Regions from separate parts of the Janthinobacterium breve genome, predicted to be linked through region 4. Evidence: predicted binding sites of a transcription regulator. Region 4 holds the regulator's gene; each other region holds the start of a gene.
The links. The regulator LexA, encoded in region 4, represses DNA repair genes until DNA is damaged. The targets are predictions, from matches to a motif close to ACTGTATNNNNATACAGT.
Positions count from the first base shown of each region.

Region 1: a site for LexA is predicted at 1,572-1,589, ahead of imuA (translesion DNA synthesis-associated protein ImuA). Genes of this name have one in related genera too.
Region 2: a site for LexA is predicted at 2,497-2,514, ahead of ACQ4W0_RS00360 (DNA topoisomerase IV subunit B). Genes of this name have one in related genera too.
Region 3: a site for LexA is predicted at 2,453-2,470, ahead of recA (recombinase RecA). Genes of this name have one in related genera too.

Region 1 is NZ_JBNYXY010000003.1:73,587-77,776, reverse strand. It holds gene ACQ4W0_RS05715 (GNAT family N-acetyltransferase) at 1-85, shown strand, start outside; gene ACQ4W0_RS05710 (putative Na+/H+ antiporter) at 138-1,403, opposite strand; gene imuA (translesion DNA synthesis-associated protein ImuA) at 1,610-2,320, shown strand; gene ACQ4W0_RS05700 (Y-family DNA polymerase) at 2,250-3,737, shown strand; gene ACQ4W0_RS05695 (glutathione S-transferase N-terminal domain-containing protein) at 3,836-4,190, shown strand, end outside.
Region 2 is NZ_JBNYXY010000001.1:76,414-80,603, forward strand. It holds gene kdpB (potassium-transporting ATPase subunit KdpB) at 1-226, opposite strand, end outside; gene kdpA (potassium-transporting ATPase subunit KdpA) at 236-2,041, opposite strand; gene kdpF (K(+)-transporting ATPase subunit F) at 2,041-2,130, opposite strand; gene ACQ4W0_RS00360 (DNA topoisomerase IV subunit B) at 2,594-4,190, shown strand, end outside.
Region 3 is NZ_JBNYXY010000001.1:321,958-326,147, forward strand. It holds gene ACQ4W0_RS01545 (methyltransferase regulatory domain-containing protein) at 1-459, opposite strand, end outside; gene recX (recombination regulator RecX) at 555-1,010, opposite strand; gene recA (recombinase RecA) at 1,256-2,362, opposite strand; gene ACQ4W0_RS01560 (response regulator) at 2,612-3,346, shown strand; gene ACQ4W0_RS01565 (sensor histidine kinase) at 3,343-4,190, shown strand, end outside.
Region 4 is NZ_JBNYXY010000014.1:68,606-72,795, reverse strand. It holds gene ACQ4W0_RS26125 (replicative DNA helicase) at 1-87, opposite strand, end outside; gene rplI (50S ribosomal protein L9) at 223-678, opposite strand; gene rpsR (30S ribosomal protein S18) at 706-996, opposite strand; gene priB (primosomal replication protein N) at 1,012-1,320, opposite strand; gene rpsF (30S ribosomal protein S6) at 1,341-1,730, opposite strand; gene lexA (transcriptional repressor LexA) at 2,007-2,654, shown strand; gene ACQ4W0_RS26095 (cystathionine gamma-synthase family protein) at 2,720-3,961, opposite strand; gene purF (amidophosphoribosyltransferase) at 4,004-4,190, opposite strand, start outside.

The DNA of each region.
Region 1 (4,190 bases), on a different contig from region 4:
CGTGGGCACGTTCGACTATGCCTACAGCCTGTTCTATGATCGCCTGCACTTCCTCGTCTACGAGGTAACTGAGGAAGGCAACTGAAGAGGGAACTGAGGGAGAGCAGGGGCGGCCGGCAGCCGCCCCATGAAGTTGCTTACAGGGCCAGGAAGGCCAGGGCCGCCACGGTCGTCGGCAGCAGGGCGCCGGCCAGCAGGCCGACGGCGCCGATCGATTCATCCTTGAAGCCGCGGCGCAGCAGGGCCACCCCGGCCGGATTCGGCGCGTTGGCGATGACGGTCAGGCCGCCGCCGGCCACGGCGCCGGCCACCAGCATGTATTTCGCTTCGTCCGTCATGCCTGCGATCAGCGAACCCAGATAAGTCAGGGCCGCATTGTCGGTGATCGCCGTCAAGCCCAGGGCGCCGAAGAACAGGGCCAGCGGCTTCAGGCTGGAGACGATGGGTTGCAGCCACCATTGCTGCATGCCGCCCAGCACCACCAGGCCGCCGAGGAAGAAGCCGACCAGCAAGCCCTCTTTCAGGATCAGCGGGCTTTGATAGCGCTCATATGCCTGCACGAAGCCGAGGAAGAACAGGAACAGGCCGATGAACAGCACGGGATGATGCGCCAGGGTGACCACGCCGGCCAGCACGATCATGTGCACGAGGCTGACGGCCAGCGGCACTTTTGGCGCTTCCACCTCGCCCGCTTTCGGCTTGATGTCGGAGGTGTTGCTGTGCAGGTATTTGCGCAGCAATATGCTCACGCCAGTGGCGTTGACCAGCACGGCGATGGCCGCTTTCCAGCCGAAATGGCTGGCCATGAAGGCGCTGTCCCAGTTCCACGTGGTGGCCACCATCAGCACGGGCGGCGCCGCGTACGAGGTCAGGGTGCCGCCGATGGAGACGTTGACGAAGAGCACGCCCAGCGCGCCGTATTTCAGCCATTCAGGAATGCCCGGGCGGAAGATCTGCGGCGCCAGCATCAGCGCGGCCAGGGTCATGGCGGCCGGTTCCGTGATCAACGAGCCCGTCAGGGGCACGAGCGCCAGTCCCAGCCAGACGAGGGCCAGTTCCGTGCGCAGCGGCATCACGTGCGCCACGCCCTTGAGCAGGCGCTGCACGGCGTCGAGCACGGGGCGTGAGGCGGCCACGACCATGACGACAAAGACGAACAGCGGTTCCGTGTACTGGCGCGATTCGGCATACTCGATGGCCGCATCGCCGCCCGAGACAAAGGCCATGATGATGATCAAAATGAAGGCCCAGAAGCCGAATACGACTTCCACTTCGCCCAGCAAATGCAGCAAGCCCGCATGGCGGGGATGGCGCCGCGATAATGTTTCAAACGACTTGGCGGCGAAGGTATGGATGAGCGCAAGGCCGAAGACGATGGCGCTGATGATTTGGATGGTGGTCAAATGCGTTTCCTTATGGACGGAGGGAGCCACCCGGTGCATTGCCGAGCGGTAAGGAGAGTGCTTATGGTACAGCAATCGATGTCAGAAACGGGGTTTTTCGGACATGGCGGGACGGCCCCCGGCGAGGTGCTGCGCAGATAAGCCTTGCCAAAATGGAGGCTGGATAGTACTGTATATGCATACAGTATTTATCTTCATATTCAATTATGCAACATTCCGAATTGATGGCGTCGCCGGAAGCCTTGCACCCGTCCCTGTGGCGCGCATCGCAGCTGGGCCAGGGTGCCGCACGCTGCCTGGACACGGGCTTTGCCGCCTTGTCCGCGCAACTGCCCGGCGGCGGCTGGCCCAGCGGCAGCCTCATCGATCTGCTGGTGCAGCAGCCGGGCAGCGGCGAATTGCGGTTGCTGGCGCCCGCGCTGGCGCAGCTGCCGGGCTTGCCCATCGTGCTGCTGCAGCCGCCCCATCCGCCGCAGGCGCTGGCCCTGGCCGCGCAGGGTCTGGCGCCGTCGCAGCTGCTGTGGATAAAGAGCGCCGGCAGCAAGGATGCCTTGTGGGCGGCGGAAAATATCTTGCGCAGCGGCAGTTGCGGCGCCTTGCTGTTCTGGCAGTCACACGTGCGCGGCGACAGCCTGCGCCGCCTGCACCTGGCTGCGCAAAGCGGCAATACCCTGTTCTGCATGCTGCGCCCCTTGCACGGCGCGCAGGATGCGTCACCGGCGCCGCTGCGCCTGTCCGTGCGCCCGGCCGCCGGCGGCATCGAGATCGGCTTCATCAAGCGCCGGGGACCGCAGCGCGACGCGCCCCTGTTCCTGCCCCTGCAACCTCCTTCTTTACTGCTGCGCCATGCGACTCTGGATCGGCCTGTGCCTGCCCCGGCTCCCGCTCGAAGTGTTTTGCCCGCGCTGGTCGGCTGACCACCTGGGCGTGGTGCTGGAGCAGGAGCAAGTGATGGCCCTGTCGCCGCTGGCGCGGGCGGCCGGCATCCGGCTGGGCATGCGCCGCGCGGGCGCGCTGATGCTGGCGCCGCAGGCGCGCCTGCACGAGCGCTCGCTGGAACTGGAAGCGCAAGCCCTGCAAGCGGTGGCGCTGGCGCTGCTGCAATACTCGCCGCTGGTGGCGCAGGGCGAGGAGGCAACTTTGCTGGTCGATGCGGGCGCCAGCCTGCGCCTGTTTGGCGGCGTGCGCGCCCTGTGCCGGCAGATTGCGGCCAGTTTGCGCGCGTTGGGCTATACGGCCCAGCTGTCGTGCGCGCCCACGGCGCGCGGCGCCTGGCTGCTGGCGCGCGCCGGTACGCGCGGGGGCCGGGTGCTGGGCATGGCCAGTCTCGTGCGCCGCCTCGACCGCCTGCCGTGCGCCTTGCTGCCGCCCGCGCGCCCTTACCAGGACTGGCTGGAGGGCATCGGTTGCCGTACCCTGGGGCAACTGCGTCAGTTGCCCCGGCCCGGCCTGCAGCGCCGTTGCGGCGGGGCCTTGCTGGACATGCTAGACGATGCGCATGGCCACAGCACGGAACTGTACCTGTGGCTCGAAGCGCCGCCCACGTTCCGCGCCAGCCTGGAATTGTTCGACCGCGTGGAGCATGCGGATGCCTTACTGTTCGGCGCGCGCCGCCTGTTGCAGCAAATGACGGGCTGGCTGTGCGCGCGACAATTCGCCGTCGAGCGCATACAACTGCTGCTGGCGCACGAGCGGGGCAGGGTGGCGCGCCCGCCCACCGTCATCGACCTGGCGCTGGGCGAGGCCGTCTGGCGCGACGAGCATTTATTGCGTTTGCTGAAGGAGCGCCTGGCGCAGCTGGTGCTGGACGCACCCGTGATCGGCCTGACCCTAGAAGCGCTGCAGGTGCAAGCCATGGCGCCACCCAGCGAGAGCCTGTTTCCCGAGCCGGGCGGCACGCCGCAGGAGCGCCAGCGCCTGATGGAATTGCTGGTGGCGCGCCTGGGCGCCGAGAATGTCTTGCAGGCAGTGCCGCGCGCCGATTACCGCCCCGAAGCGGCCAACCAGTGGCTGCCGCTGCCGGCCAAGCCCGTTTCAAGAAGCGCGCTACCCGACTTGCCGCCCGGTTTGCCCGGCATGCCCCGCCCCGGCTGGCTGCTGGCGCAACCGGTGGCCCTGCTGATGCGCGAGCACCGGCCCTTCTATGGCTCGCCTCTAAAAATGGTGTCTGTCGCCGAGCGCATCGAGGCGGGCTGGTGGGGCCAGTCGCAGGCGCGCGATTATTTTATTGCGGAAGGACGCGACCACGCCCATTACTGGGTCTACCGCGAACGCATCGCCGGCAGCGGAGAAGACGCTGCGCCGCGCTGGTTCCTGCATGGTTTGTTTGGCTGAGTGGCGGCCAGAGCGTTTCAAGCGGCGCGCAACGCACATTGCCATGCTTGGCTATACTTGCCTTCTTGCGCCGCGTCATTACTTCAATAAGGATTTCCATGTCCCAACTTTCCGACTTTCCCATCACCGAGAAATGGCCTGCCCGGCATCCCGAGCGCCTGCAACTGTACTCGCTGCCCACGCCGAACGGCATCAAGGTCTCCATCCTGCTGGAAGAGCTGGGCCTGGCGTACGAGCCGCACCTGGTCAGCTTCGAGCAGAACGACCAGCTGTCGCCCGCATTCCTGTCGCTCAATCCCAACAACAAGATTCCCGCCATCCTCGACCCGCACGGTCCCGATGGCAAGCCGCTGGCGCTGTTCGAATCGGGCGCTATCCTGCTGTATCTGGCCGAGAAAACGGGCAAGTTCATCCCCCAGGATGCGGGCCTGCGCTATGAAACCATCCAGTGGC
Region 2 (4,190 bases), on a different contig from region 4:
CGGTAAACCACAGCCACACGGCGACGGACAGGATGAAGCCAAACGGCGCCTCGCCCTGGCCATTGAGCGCCTGGATGGCCAGCAAGGTCGTGATGATGCTGCCGACATAGACGACGAACATCACGGGGCTGCGCCACTGCGTGCGGGGGTCGAGTTTTTTGAACGCATCGACGATGGCAGGGCCAATCAATGCGGAATCGAACAAGGTCAGGCTTGTGCGTGACATGGTAGCCTCTTATTTTGTAAAAAGTTGCAGGTGTTCGACGATCGGGCCCAGGGCCAGCGCGGGAACGTAATTGAGCACGCCGACCAGCACCACCACGCCGATCAGCAAGCCGATGAACATGGGGCCGTGCGTGGGCATGGTGCCGGCATTGGCCGACAGGCGCTGCTTGGCCGCCAGCGAACCGGCCACTGCCAGCACGGGCACGATCACGCCGAAACGGCCGAACCACATGGCGATCGCCAGCATCACGTTGTAGAACGGCGTGTTGGCGGACAGCCCGGCAAACGCGCTGCCGTTGTTGTTGGCCGCCGACGTGAAGGCGTACAAGATCTCCGAGAAGCCATGCGCGCCGGGATTGGCCACGCCGATCTTGCCCGGTTCGACCATCACGGCGATCGCCGTGCCCGTCAATACCAGGGCTGGCGTGACCAGGATGGCCAGCGACACCATCTTCATTTCATAGGCCTGGATTTTCTTGCCCAGGTATTCAGGCGTGCGCCCTATCATCAGGCCGGCGATGAAGACAGCCAGGATGGCAAACATCAGCATGCCGTACAGGCCCGTGCCCACGCCGCCGAAAATCACTTCGCCGAATTGCATCAGCAGCAGCGGCACCATGCCGCCCAGGGGCATATAGGAATCGTGCATGGAATTGACGGCGCCGCACGATGCCGCCGTCGTCACCGCCGCGAACAGAGTCGATGAGCTGATGCCGAAGCGCGTTTCCTTGCCTTCCATATTGCCGCCCGATTGCAGGCTGCTGGCCTGCTGATCCACGCCCAGGGCTTGCAAGGCAGGATTGGCTTGCTGCTCGGCGCTCATCACGCCGGCCGTCATGACGACAAAGATCAGGGTCATCGCGGCCAGCACGGCCCAGCCCTGGCGCATGTCGCCCACCATGCTGCCGAACGTGAAGCACAAGCCGGCGGGAATGATGAAAATGGCCAGCATCTGCAGGAAGTTCGACAGCACCGTGGGATTTTCGTACGGATGCGCGGAATTGGCATTGAAGAAGCCGCCGCCATTCGTTCCCAGCAGCTTGATCGATTCCTGCGACGCGACGGGGCCCATGGCGATCGTCTGCGTGGTCGCCACTTGCGCTTCCATTACGGGTTTACCGGCGGCGTCCAGCACAGGCCGGCCGTCGGCCGTCATTTTCGGCGTTTCATACGCCACGTGGTCGAGCAGCGTCACTTCCTTGTAGGCGGAAAAATTCTGGATCATGCCTTCGCCCATGAAGACGACGGACAGGGCCAAGGACAGCGGCAGCAGGATGTACAGGGTCGAGCGCACCAGGTCGACCCAGAAGTTGCCGATCGATTTACCCGAGCGCGAGGCGAAGCCGCGCACCAGCGCGAAGATCACGGCGATGCCGGTGGCCGCCGAAAAGAAATTCTGGCATGCCATGCCCAGCATCTGGGTCAGGTAGCTCATGGTCTGCTCGCCGCCGTAGCCCTGCCAGTTGGTATTGGCGACGAAGCTGACGGTGGTATTGAACGAGGAATCGGGGCTGACGGCGCCCAGTCCCTGTGGATTGAGGGGCAAGAAGCCCTGCAGGCGCTGCAGGCCGTACACAAAGACGGCGCCCACGGTATTGAAGACGATCAGGGCGATGGCGTAGCTTTTCCAGCCCATGGCCTTGTCGGCAGGAAGGCCGGACCAGCGGTACAGCAGGTTTTCCAGCTTTTGCAGCCAGCCCAGGCCGCGCACGGGGCCATCGCCAGCCACCTTGGCCATGTACAGGCCCAGCGGATAGCCGGCGACCAGCAGTACGGCCAGGAAGGCCACCAGCAGTAATATCGATTGCGTCGTCATCACAGTTCCTCCGCCTTCAACAGCGCCACCAGCAGGTACACGAGCAGGCCAGCCGAGACCACGGCGCCCAGCACATAAAACGCGTTCATTTGACGCTCCCTAATTTGTCGCAGGCGACGGCAAAGCCGACCACCACGACGAAAAAAACGGCAATCAAGCCGAGATACACGATATCCATTCCCACCCTCATTCAGGTTTGTTTTGATAGTGAGCAGATTAGCCAAAAGGGTCTAAAAAATTCGTAAAGACTGGGGAAGCAGCTGTAAACAAGATGTAAAAACAGGGGCTTTACCGCATAAAATCGTCCACAATTGGCGCAAAACCACGCGCGCAGCGCACTGTTGTTGCCCTGGAGTAGCGCTATTGCTCGCTGGACAAGATAGAATGCGCGAGCGTCCGCACAAGGACGCCATGCCTGCCGCACTGCCCTCTCCCAGTGACGCTGGACGGGATATACTGTATATTCATACAGTTATCGCCGCCGTTGTCACTGCGCCCTGCAGTGCCATGGCCTGGCGTTCCAACCACTGTCTTTACTTAGCTTGAACACGTATGGCCACTAAAAAACCAGCATCCGACTACAGCGAATCATCCATCCGTGTCCTGAAAGGACTGGAACCCGTCAAGCAGCGCCCGGGGATGTACACCCGCACTGAAAATCCGCTGCACATCATTCAGGAAGTGATCGACAATGCCTCCGACGAGGCGCTGGGCGGTCATTGCACGCATATCGCCGTCACGCAAAATACGGATGGCAGCATCACCGTCGAAGACAACGGTCGCGGCATTCCCGTCGGCCTGCATCCGGAAGAAGGCGTGCCGACGGTGGAAATCGTGTTTACACGGCTGCATGCGGGCGGCAAGTTCGACAAGGGTTCGGGCGGCGCCTACGCGTTCTCGGGCGGCTTGCACGGTGTCGGCGTGTCCGTCACCAATGCGCTGTCGACGCGCCTGGAAATCACCGTCTGGCGCAAGGAGAACGACGGCAACGGCTTGCACCACATGGTGTTTGCGAATGGCGACGTGATCGAGCCCCTGAGTTCCCGCCCTGCTCCGCGCGACGGCAAGAAGTCGGGCACGCGCGTCACCGCATGGCCCGATGCGAAGTATTTTGATTCGCCGAATATCTCGCAAACCGAGCTGCAGCGCCTGCTGCGCTCGAAAGCCGTGCTGCTGCCCGGCGTGACCGTCACCCTGACCAACGCCAAGACAGGCAATACACAGACCTGGCAGTACGCTGAAGGCTTGCGCGGCTACCTGACCGAATCGCTGGCGCAGGTATCGAATGGCGAAACCCTGATTCCCCTGTTCGAAGGCGCGCAATACGCGGGCCCGGACTCAGAAGGATTTGCCGAAGGCGAAGGTGCGGCCTGGGTGGTGGCATGGACGGAAGAAGGTGCCATCGTGCGCGAATCGTATGTCAACCTGATTCCCACCTCGAATGGCGGCACGCACGAATCGGGCTTGCGCGACGGCCTGTTCGGCGCCGTGAAAAACTTCGTCGAGATGCATTCGCTGCTGCCAAAAGGCGTGAAACTGCTGCCGGAAGATGTCTTTGCGCGCGCCTCGTTCGTGCTGTCGGCCAAGGTGCTGGACCCGCAATTCCAGGGCCAGATCAAGGAGCGCCTGAATTCGCGCGACGCCGTGCGCCTGGTCTCGACCTTCACCAAGCCGCCGCTGGAACTATGGCTGAACCAGCACGTCGACTACGGCAAGAAGCTGGCCGATCTCGTGATCAAGCAGGCGCAGTCGCGCCAGCGTTCGCTGCAAAAAGTGGAAAAGAAAAAATCCTCGGGCGTCGCCGTCCTTCCCGGCAAGCTGACGGACTGCGAATCGTCGGACATCACGCGCAATGAACTGTTCCTCGTCGAAGGCGACTCGGCGGGCGGCTCGGCCAAGATGGGCCGCGACAAGGAATTCCAGGCCATCCTGCCCCTGCGCGGCAAGGTCCTGAACTCGTGGGAGACGGACCGCGACCGCCTGTTCGCCAATAACGAGATCCACGACATCGCGGTGGCCATCGGCGTCGATCCGCACAGCGTGGGCGACTCGCCCGACCTGTCCGGCCTGCGCTACGGCAAGATCTGCATCCTGTCGGATGCGGACGTGGACGGCTCGCACATCCAGGTACTGCTGCTGACACTGTTCT
Region 3 (4,190 bases), on a different contig from region 4:
CCAGCCCGCCTGCGTGTTGTAACTGATATACAGCACGCCGCCCGGCTTGAGCTTGCGCGCCAGGAAATCGGCGATATGCGCCTGGTTTTCCGGCGAGATCCAGCTCCAGATACCGTGCAGGGCGATGAAATCGAAGTCAGGCAGGTCGGTGCGGGCGCAAAAATCCTGGAACGATTGCTCAGACAGCACGGCGCCATTGCCGGAGACCTCGGCCAGTTCCTGCGCAAAGGCGGTCTGGGCCGGATTGAAATCGGTACCATACCAGCGTGTGCAGGACGCTGCGGCATGGATATTGACGGTCACGCCCTGGCCAAACCCGAGTTCGCATGCGGTGCTGACCCTTGGCGGCTGTATTCCCCAGCTCAGCAGCAACAACTGTGTGCGCAAGGGGTTCAATTCCGTGTAATAGCCGTAGGTGTATGCCGTTTCGGCCGTGTAGCCGGCATGCCAATTGCTCATCAGGTGTCCCGTATATCAATTAAAAAAGCTGGGACGCAACATGCGCAGCAGCAATTGGGCAGAATAACTGATCCTTGCTGTCAAGTTAATAAATATTACTCATCGTCGGGCTCCACCCCCTTCAAGGCCACCTGCACGGCGCGCTGCGAAAAGCCGCGCTGCATCAGGAAGCGCACCTGCTTGTTGCGCTGTTCGGCATCCTGCGCCACTTCACCGAATTTGCGGCGCCACACTTCGCAGGCGCGTGCGGTTTCGCCTTCGGCCAGGCCCGCCTTGAGTTCCTGCAGTGCTTCGCCGCCTATGCCATGGCTTTGCAATTCCGCCATGATGCGGCTATTGCCGAAGCGGGCCGAGCGGCGGTGGATCAGCGATTCGGAAAAACGCTCCTGCGACAGCCAGTTGGCTTGCTCCAGGCTGTCGAGCAAGGCTTCCAGGTCGTCGCCCTCCTGCGCATGCCGCTGCAGCTTGCGCCGCAATTCCATGCGGCTGTGTTCACGCATCGACAAAAAACGTAGCGCCCTGCCCTTCAGGCTCAGTTGTACCGCTGCCATCATTCCACCCTATCGTCCATCACATCAACACAACATCAACACAGCAGCTATACCGTCAAACGCCGATCAATAACACCGTCAACAGTACAAATGCCGCCTGGCGCACAGGCGCGAGGCGGCATTCATTGTAGATCTTTTGCGCGGCAAGCTGCGGCGCAAGCGCCGGCAACCCGACACCAGCAAGGCCAGCCGAAACTGGCCGTGCCGCAGCAGCAGCTTGCCTGCCTGCCTGCCGACTTGCCTGCTTACTCGGCGAGCTTGGCTTCCGCAGCCTTGGCAGCCTTGTCGGCGGCTTTATCCGCTTTTTCCGGCTTTTCAGCAGCCAGCGGTGGCAGTTCGCGCACGCCCAACGAAGCGCGGACCTTGTTTTCGATCTCGCGGGCCAGCGCCGGACGCTCTTGCAGGAAGGCACGGGCGTTGTCCTTGCCCTGGCCAATGCGTTCACCGTTGTAGCTGTACCACGAACCGGATTTTTCCACGATCTTGGCATCCGAGCCCAGATCCAGGATTTCGCCTTCGCGAGAGGTGCCGGCGCCGTACAGGATGTCGAAGTGCGCTTCCTTGAACGGTGGCGCGATCTTGTTCTTGACGACCTTGACCTTGGTTTCGTTGCCGATCACTTCATCGCCGGACTTGATCGAGCCAGTGCGGCGGATATCCAGACGCACGGAGGCGTAGAATTTCAGCGCATTGCCGCCCGTGGTGGTTTCCGGACTGCCGAACATCACGCCGATCTTCATGCGGATCTGGTTGATGAAGATGACCAGGGTATTCGTGCGGTTGATGGAACCGGTCAATTTACGCAGGGCTTGCGACATCAGACGCGCTTGCAAGCCTGGTAGGGAATCGCCCATGTCGCCTTCGATCTCGGCGCGTGGCGTCAGTGCGGCCACGGAGTCGATGACCACCAGGTCGACGCTGCCCGAACGCACGAGGGCGTCGCAGATTTCCAGCGCCTGCTCGCCCGTATCCGGTTGCGAGATCAGCAATTCGTGCAGGTTCACGCCCAGCTTTTGCGCGTAACCGACGTCCAGCGCGTGCTCGGCATCGATAAAGGCGCAAGTGCCGCCCAGTTTTTGCATTTCAGCAATGGTTTGCAGGGTCAGGGTGGTTTTACCCGACGATTCCGGACCGTAGATTTCCACCACGCGGCCGCGCGGCAAGCCGCCCACGCCCAGCGCAATATCGAGGCCGAGCGAACCGGTCGACACGACTTGCACTTCTTCAATCACCGCGCTGGCATCCATGCGCATGACCGAACCTTTGCCAAACTGCTTCTCGATCTGCGCCAGTGCGGCGGCGAGCGCCTTGGCTTTTTCCGATGCGGGTACTACAGCTTTTTTATCGTCCATATGTTCTTTCAGCCGTTCTACAGTTGCAAATCCAGTTGGATCCTGCAGCCTGCGATAGCGCCAGTGGGTTAAATTCTTTACACAGACAGTACTGTATAAAAAAACAGTGATCAATGCAAGCGGAACGTGGATTTGTTTTGAAACAGATCAATACAACCCTGGTTTTTCACAAAAACTATCCACCTTGCGGAAAATGAAACACAATACAGACTTCAGATGTCCTGATGTTGCAAGCATAGGAAGTGCACCATGCGTATTTTACTTGCCGAAGATGACAGCGTGCTGGCCGATGGCCTGACCCGCTCGCTGCGCCAGTCCGGTTATGCGATCGACTACGTCAAGACGGGCCAAGAGGCCGATACGGCCCTGTCCACCCAGGAATTCGACCTGCTGATCCTCGACCTGGGCCTGCCGAAGATGTCCGGCCTGGAAGTGCTGCGCCGCCTGCGCGCGCGCGCCTCGCTGCTGCCGGTACTGATACTGACGGCCGCCGATTCCATCGAACAACGCGTGAATGGCCTCGACCTGGGTGCCGATGATTATATGGCCAAGCCGTTCGCCCTGTCGGAACTGGAGGCAAGAGTGCGCGCCCTGACGCGCCGCGGCGCAGGCGGCGGCGCCACCGTCATCAAGCACGGCCCCCTCAGCTACGATCAGGTGGGGCGCAGCGCCTACATCAACGACCAGATGCTCGACCTGTCGGCGCGCGAACTGGGCTTGCTGGAAATCCTGCTGGGCCGCACCGGCCGCCTCGTCTCGAAAGAGCAACTGGTCGACCACCTGTGCGAATGGGGCGAAGAAGTGTCGAACAACGCCATCGAAGTGTATGTGCACCGTTTGCGCAAGAAGATCGAGGTGGGCGGCGTGCGCATCGCCACCGTGCGCGGCCTCGGCTATTGCCTGGAAAAATACTCGGAAGCGGCGCGCCTGAACGCCGAAGCGGGCGAGGCGGCAGGCCCGGCCAGCGGACCCGCCACAAAGTGAAGGCGCGCGAGGCGCCAGCGGACGAGGCGGACGAAGACGACTGGTTCGAGCCGCCCACCACGGAGCAGGATGACACCATCGAGCATTCGCTGTTCGGCGAAATCCTCGACTGGATGCTGGCGCCCTTGCTGCTACTGTGGCCGATGAGCATCGCCATCACCTATCTGGTGGCCAAGGGCATCGCCAATCAACCGTTCGACCATGCGCTGGAAGACAGCGTGACGGTGCTGACGCAACAGGTCAAGCAGGCCGACGGCGCGATGCTGCGCCGAGTGCCGGACAAGAACAGCAGTAACAAGGGCCGTGACTTCCTGCGCGGCGACGATGTCGACACCCTGTATTACCTGGTGGTGGGCGGGCACGGCGAATACCTCGACGGCGACCGCGACTTGCCGCCGCCGCAAGACCCCGACAAATACCGCAGCGGCATGGTGCTGTTTCGCAACGACACCATCCACGGCACGCCCGTGCGCGTGGCGTTCAGCTATCTCGACATGCCGTCCAGCACCGACGACGAACCGCGCCGCACGCTGGTGCAAGTGGCCGAGACGCTGGAAAAGCGCGCCCAGCTGGCCAATGAAATCATCAAGGGCGTGATCTTGCCGCAGTTCATCATCCTGCCCGTGATCCTGGCCCTGGTCTGGTTTGCCCTGGCGCGCGGCCTGTCGCCGCTGGCGCAATTGCAGGAGCGCATACGCGCGCGGCCGCCCGACGACCTCTCCCCCATCGAATCGGGCCAGGTGCCCGAGGAAATCACGCCACTGGTCGGTTCGCTCAACGAGATGCTCGCGCGGCTATCGCTGTCGATCGACATGCAGAAACGCTTCATCGCCGATGCCGCGCA
Region 4 (4,190 bases):
CAGACCACCGATAACGGATTGTTCTGCTTCGATCGAATGCGGCGGAATACGGAGGGAATCTAGTTGCGGATCAGAGGGGGCGTTCATGGCGCGAATTATACCCGCTTCGGCGTGCTGGCAAAAATAAAGGGCTGAAATTGAGCGAAAAAAAGGCCACAAAAAAGCCGGGCGAACCCGGCTTTTCATCGTGCGGCAATGCTTGCGGGACAGGCCCGCAAACGATTACGCGTTCGCGTCTGGAACGACAGCGATAACAACTTCCACGACCACGTCGGTGTGCAGAGCAACCGAAACGCTGTGCTCGCCAACGATCTTCAGCGGGCCGGTAGGCATGCGGATTTGTGCTTTTTCAACAGCAAAACCTTGCTTGGTCAGCGCTTCAGCGATGTCGAAGTTGGTGACGGAACCGAACAGACGGCCATCGACGCCAGCTTTTTGAGCAACTTGAACGGTCAGACCGCTCAGTTTTTCGCCCTGGGCTTGCGATGCAGCCAGTTTGGCGGCAGCAGCTTTTTCCAGTTCGGCGCGCTTGACTTCGAATTCAGCCACAGCGGTAGCCGTAGCACGACGTGCCAGGCGTTGCGGGATCAGGAAGTTACGTGCGTAACCGTCTTTGACTTTGACGACTTCGCCGAGGTTACCGACGTTAACAACTTTTTCTAACAGAATGATTTGCATAGTTCTTCTCCAGGAATATCTGACCGATTAAGCGTGGTGCAGATCGGTGTATGGCAGCAGCGCGAGGAAGCGAGCGCGCTTGATTGCGGTGTCGACTTGGCGCTGGTAGTGCGCTTTGGTACCGGTCAGGCGTGCTGGCATGATCTTGCCGTTTTCTTGGACGAAGTCTTTCAGCGTGTCGACGTCTTTGTAGTCGACTTGCTCAACGTGAGCTGCGGTGAAGCGGCAGAACTTCTTGCGTTTGAACAACGGATTTTGCTGTTTGCGTTTTTCTTTAAGCTTGAGCTTATTTTTGTCGAACTTTTTACCGAATGCCATGTCAGGCTCCTGTATCTAAAATGCGCTAGTCAAAGTGACTGCACTAAAATCAATGATGTGAAACACCAAACTCTTGCTGTTGCGGCTCTTCCTGGCCAGGAAACCCGTGAACTGATATACCCCGCCCAAGCTTGCCTGACTGAACCGGCCTGAGATTTCGCCAGCGGCTAGCGCGGCAATATCAAACTCGGTCAAACGGGCAATCCCTGCTTCCATCTGCTGCGAACTGTGCTGCAATACTGCATTCACGATCGGCAGCCCTGCCGGGGTATAGCGCAATATTTCGCGCTCGGCAATGATGGCGGTTACTTGTAGCTGGTTCAGCGCACGATCCTGGTCAAGAATTAAGCTGCTGCTGCGGCTGGAGCGGCTGCTGGTGCTTCGGTGCGGTGGCTTTTGGCCGCGTCTTCGCGTTGTACCGATTTCATCATCGGCGAAGGAGCTGTTTCAGCTTTCTTCATTTTAACGGTCAGGTGACGCAACACGGCATCATTGAATTTGAATGCTGTTTCCAACTCGACCAGGGTCTCGTTGTCGCATTCGATGTTCAGGCAGATGTAGTGTGCTTTAGGCAGCTTTTGGATCGAGTAAGCCATTTGACGGCGGCCCCAATCTTCCACGCGGTGAACCGAACCGCCGCGGGTGGTTACGCTGGCTTTGTAGCGTTCGATCATCGCGGGCACTTGCTCGCTTTGGTCCGGATGGACGATAAAGACTATTTCATAATGACGCATGCAAACTCCTTCAGGTCGGATTGATAATCGCCCACCCCGGCGTCAAGACGGGTGTGGGAAGGTCAGCCGAAGATTATAACCGCCTTTTGCAAACGTTTCAATCATTCCTTCAACAAGCGGCCCGTACACGGGGCCCGCCAGGCGCTTTTCCCTGCGCATTCCAGTATTTCGCACGAAATTCGCGCAAATAACGGAAATTCCCTTGCATAGTGGGCGATACTGTACAAAAATACAGACTGTTCATATAGACAGCATTTTAGTATGCACCCACCGCTCATGATCAAGCTGACAGCACGACAAGAACAAATCCTGAACCTGATCAAGGACGCGATTGAAAATACGGGTTTCCCTCCTACCCGTGCCGAAATCGCCAATGAATTGGGTTTCAAATCGGCCAATGCGGCCGAAGAGCATTTGCAAGCCCTGGCCCGCAAGGGCGCGATCGAGATTTCGCCCGGCACGTCGCGTGGCATTCGCCTGATCGGTGCGGCGGCGAGTGCTGCCGCCGACACGCTGTCCTCGAAGGTGCCGGCAGCACTGCTGATGTCGCTGCCGCTGATCGGCCGCGTGGCAGCCGGTTCGCCCATCCTGGCGCAGGAAAACCTGGAAGCGAGCTACAACGTGGACCCGGCCCTGTTTTCGGCCAAGCCCGACTTCCTGCTGAAGGTACGCGGCTGGTCCATGCGCGACGCCGGCATCATGGATGGCGATTTATTGGCCGTCAAGAAGGTCGACAGCGCCAAGAACGGCCAGATCGTCGTTGCCCGCATCGGCGACGAAGTCACCGTCAAACGCTACAAGAAAACGGGCTCCGTCATCGAACTGCTGCCGGAAAACCCCGACTTCAAGGTCATTACCGTGTCGCCGGAAGATGAATTCGCCCTTGAGGGCCTGGCTGTGGGCTTGATGCGCAGCTGGCATTAAACAGCTGCATATAAAAAGGGCCGCAACAGAATGACTGTTGCGGCCCTTTTCATTTGTCCGGCGGCCTATGCATCCAGTGCCAGGCGGAAATCCTCGAGCAGATCGGCTTCATCCTCGATACCGACGGACACACGGATCAGCGACTCGGCAATGCCCATGCTGGCGCGGCGCTCGGCACCCATCTCGTAGAAAATCGTGTGGGCAACGGGAATGACCAGGGTGCGCGTGTCGCCGAGGTTGCTCGCTGGAATGGCAAGATTGAGACGATTCAGGAAATCGAAGCAGTCGATGCCATCCTTCAATTCAAAGCTGAACAGCGAGCCATAGCTGCGGAACAAGTCCGTCGCCAGCGCGTGCTGCGGGTGCGACGTCAAGCCCGGGTAATGCACGGCAGCCACGCGCGGGTCCGCTTGCAGCATGGTGGCCAGCGCCAGGGCGTTCGAGCAGCTGCGGTCCATGCGCAAGGCCATGGTTTCCGCGCCGACGGCGATATGGTGCGCCGCCTCCGGGCCCAGCGAAGCGCCGAAGTCGCGCAAGGCCTTGGCGCGGATTTGCGCGATGCCCCACTGCGCGGGTGCCGCCTTTTTATAATTGTCGAAAATGTTCGGGTACTGCGTCCAGTCGAACACGCCCGTGTCCGTCAAGCTGCCGCCCAGCGCATTGCCGTGGCCGCCGATGGATTTCGTCAAGGCATTGACCACCAGGCCCGCGCCCACCGCTTTCGGGCGAAACAGGTACGGCGTCGTCATGGTGTTGTCGACGATGTACAGGATGCCCTTCTCGCGACACAGCGCGCCGATCTTTGCCAGGTCGGCGATCTGCGTGCGCGGATTGGCGATGGTTTCCACGAACACGATGCGCGTGGCCGGCGTGATGGCGGCGGCCACGTTGGCCACATCGGTGGCATCGACAAACGACACGGCGATGCCCTGCCCCGTCACCGTTTGCCACAGGCTGTTGGTGTTGCCAAACAAAAAGGCCGACGACACCACATGGTCGCCCGCGCGCAGCAAGGATTGCACCACGGCGCCGATGGCGCCCATGCCGGTGGCGAAGCACAGGGTAGCAACGCCGTCTTCCATCTTGTTGACCTTGTCTTCCAGCGCCGAAACCGTCGGATTGCCCTGGCGGCCGTAGCGAAAGCCCGGCTCCTTGCCCTGGAATACGGAAGCGAGCTGGCGCGCGTCGCCATAGCCAAACGCGACGGAGGTGTGCACGGGCTTGTGCAGGGAGCCATGCTCGATGCCCTTGCGGCGGTCGTTATGCAGGATGGTGGTGGTAAAGCCGTAGTTTTTTTTATCGTTCATGATCGCAGAAAAAAAAAGCCCGGCGCAGGCCGGGCAGGTTACTTATGCTTCCGTTGTCGCCAGGTTCAGGTTCAGCTGGGAACGCGGCGTATCTTCGGGCGCTGCAGCCTTCGGATGGTGGCGCGCATATTCCAGGCGGTCCAGGTATTCCTGCGACACGTCGCCCGTCACGTACACACCATCGAAGCACGAAGCCTCGAAGTTGGTCAGTGCCGGATTGACGTCGGCA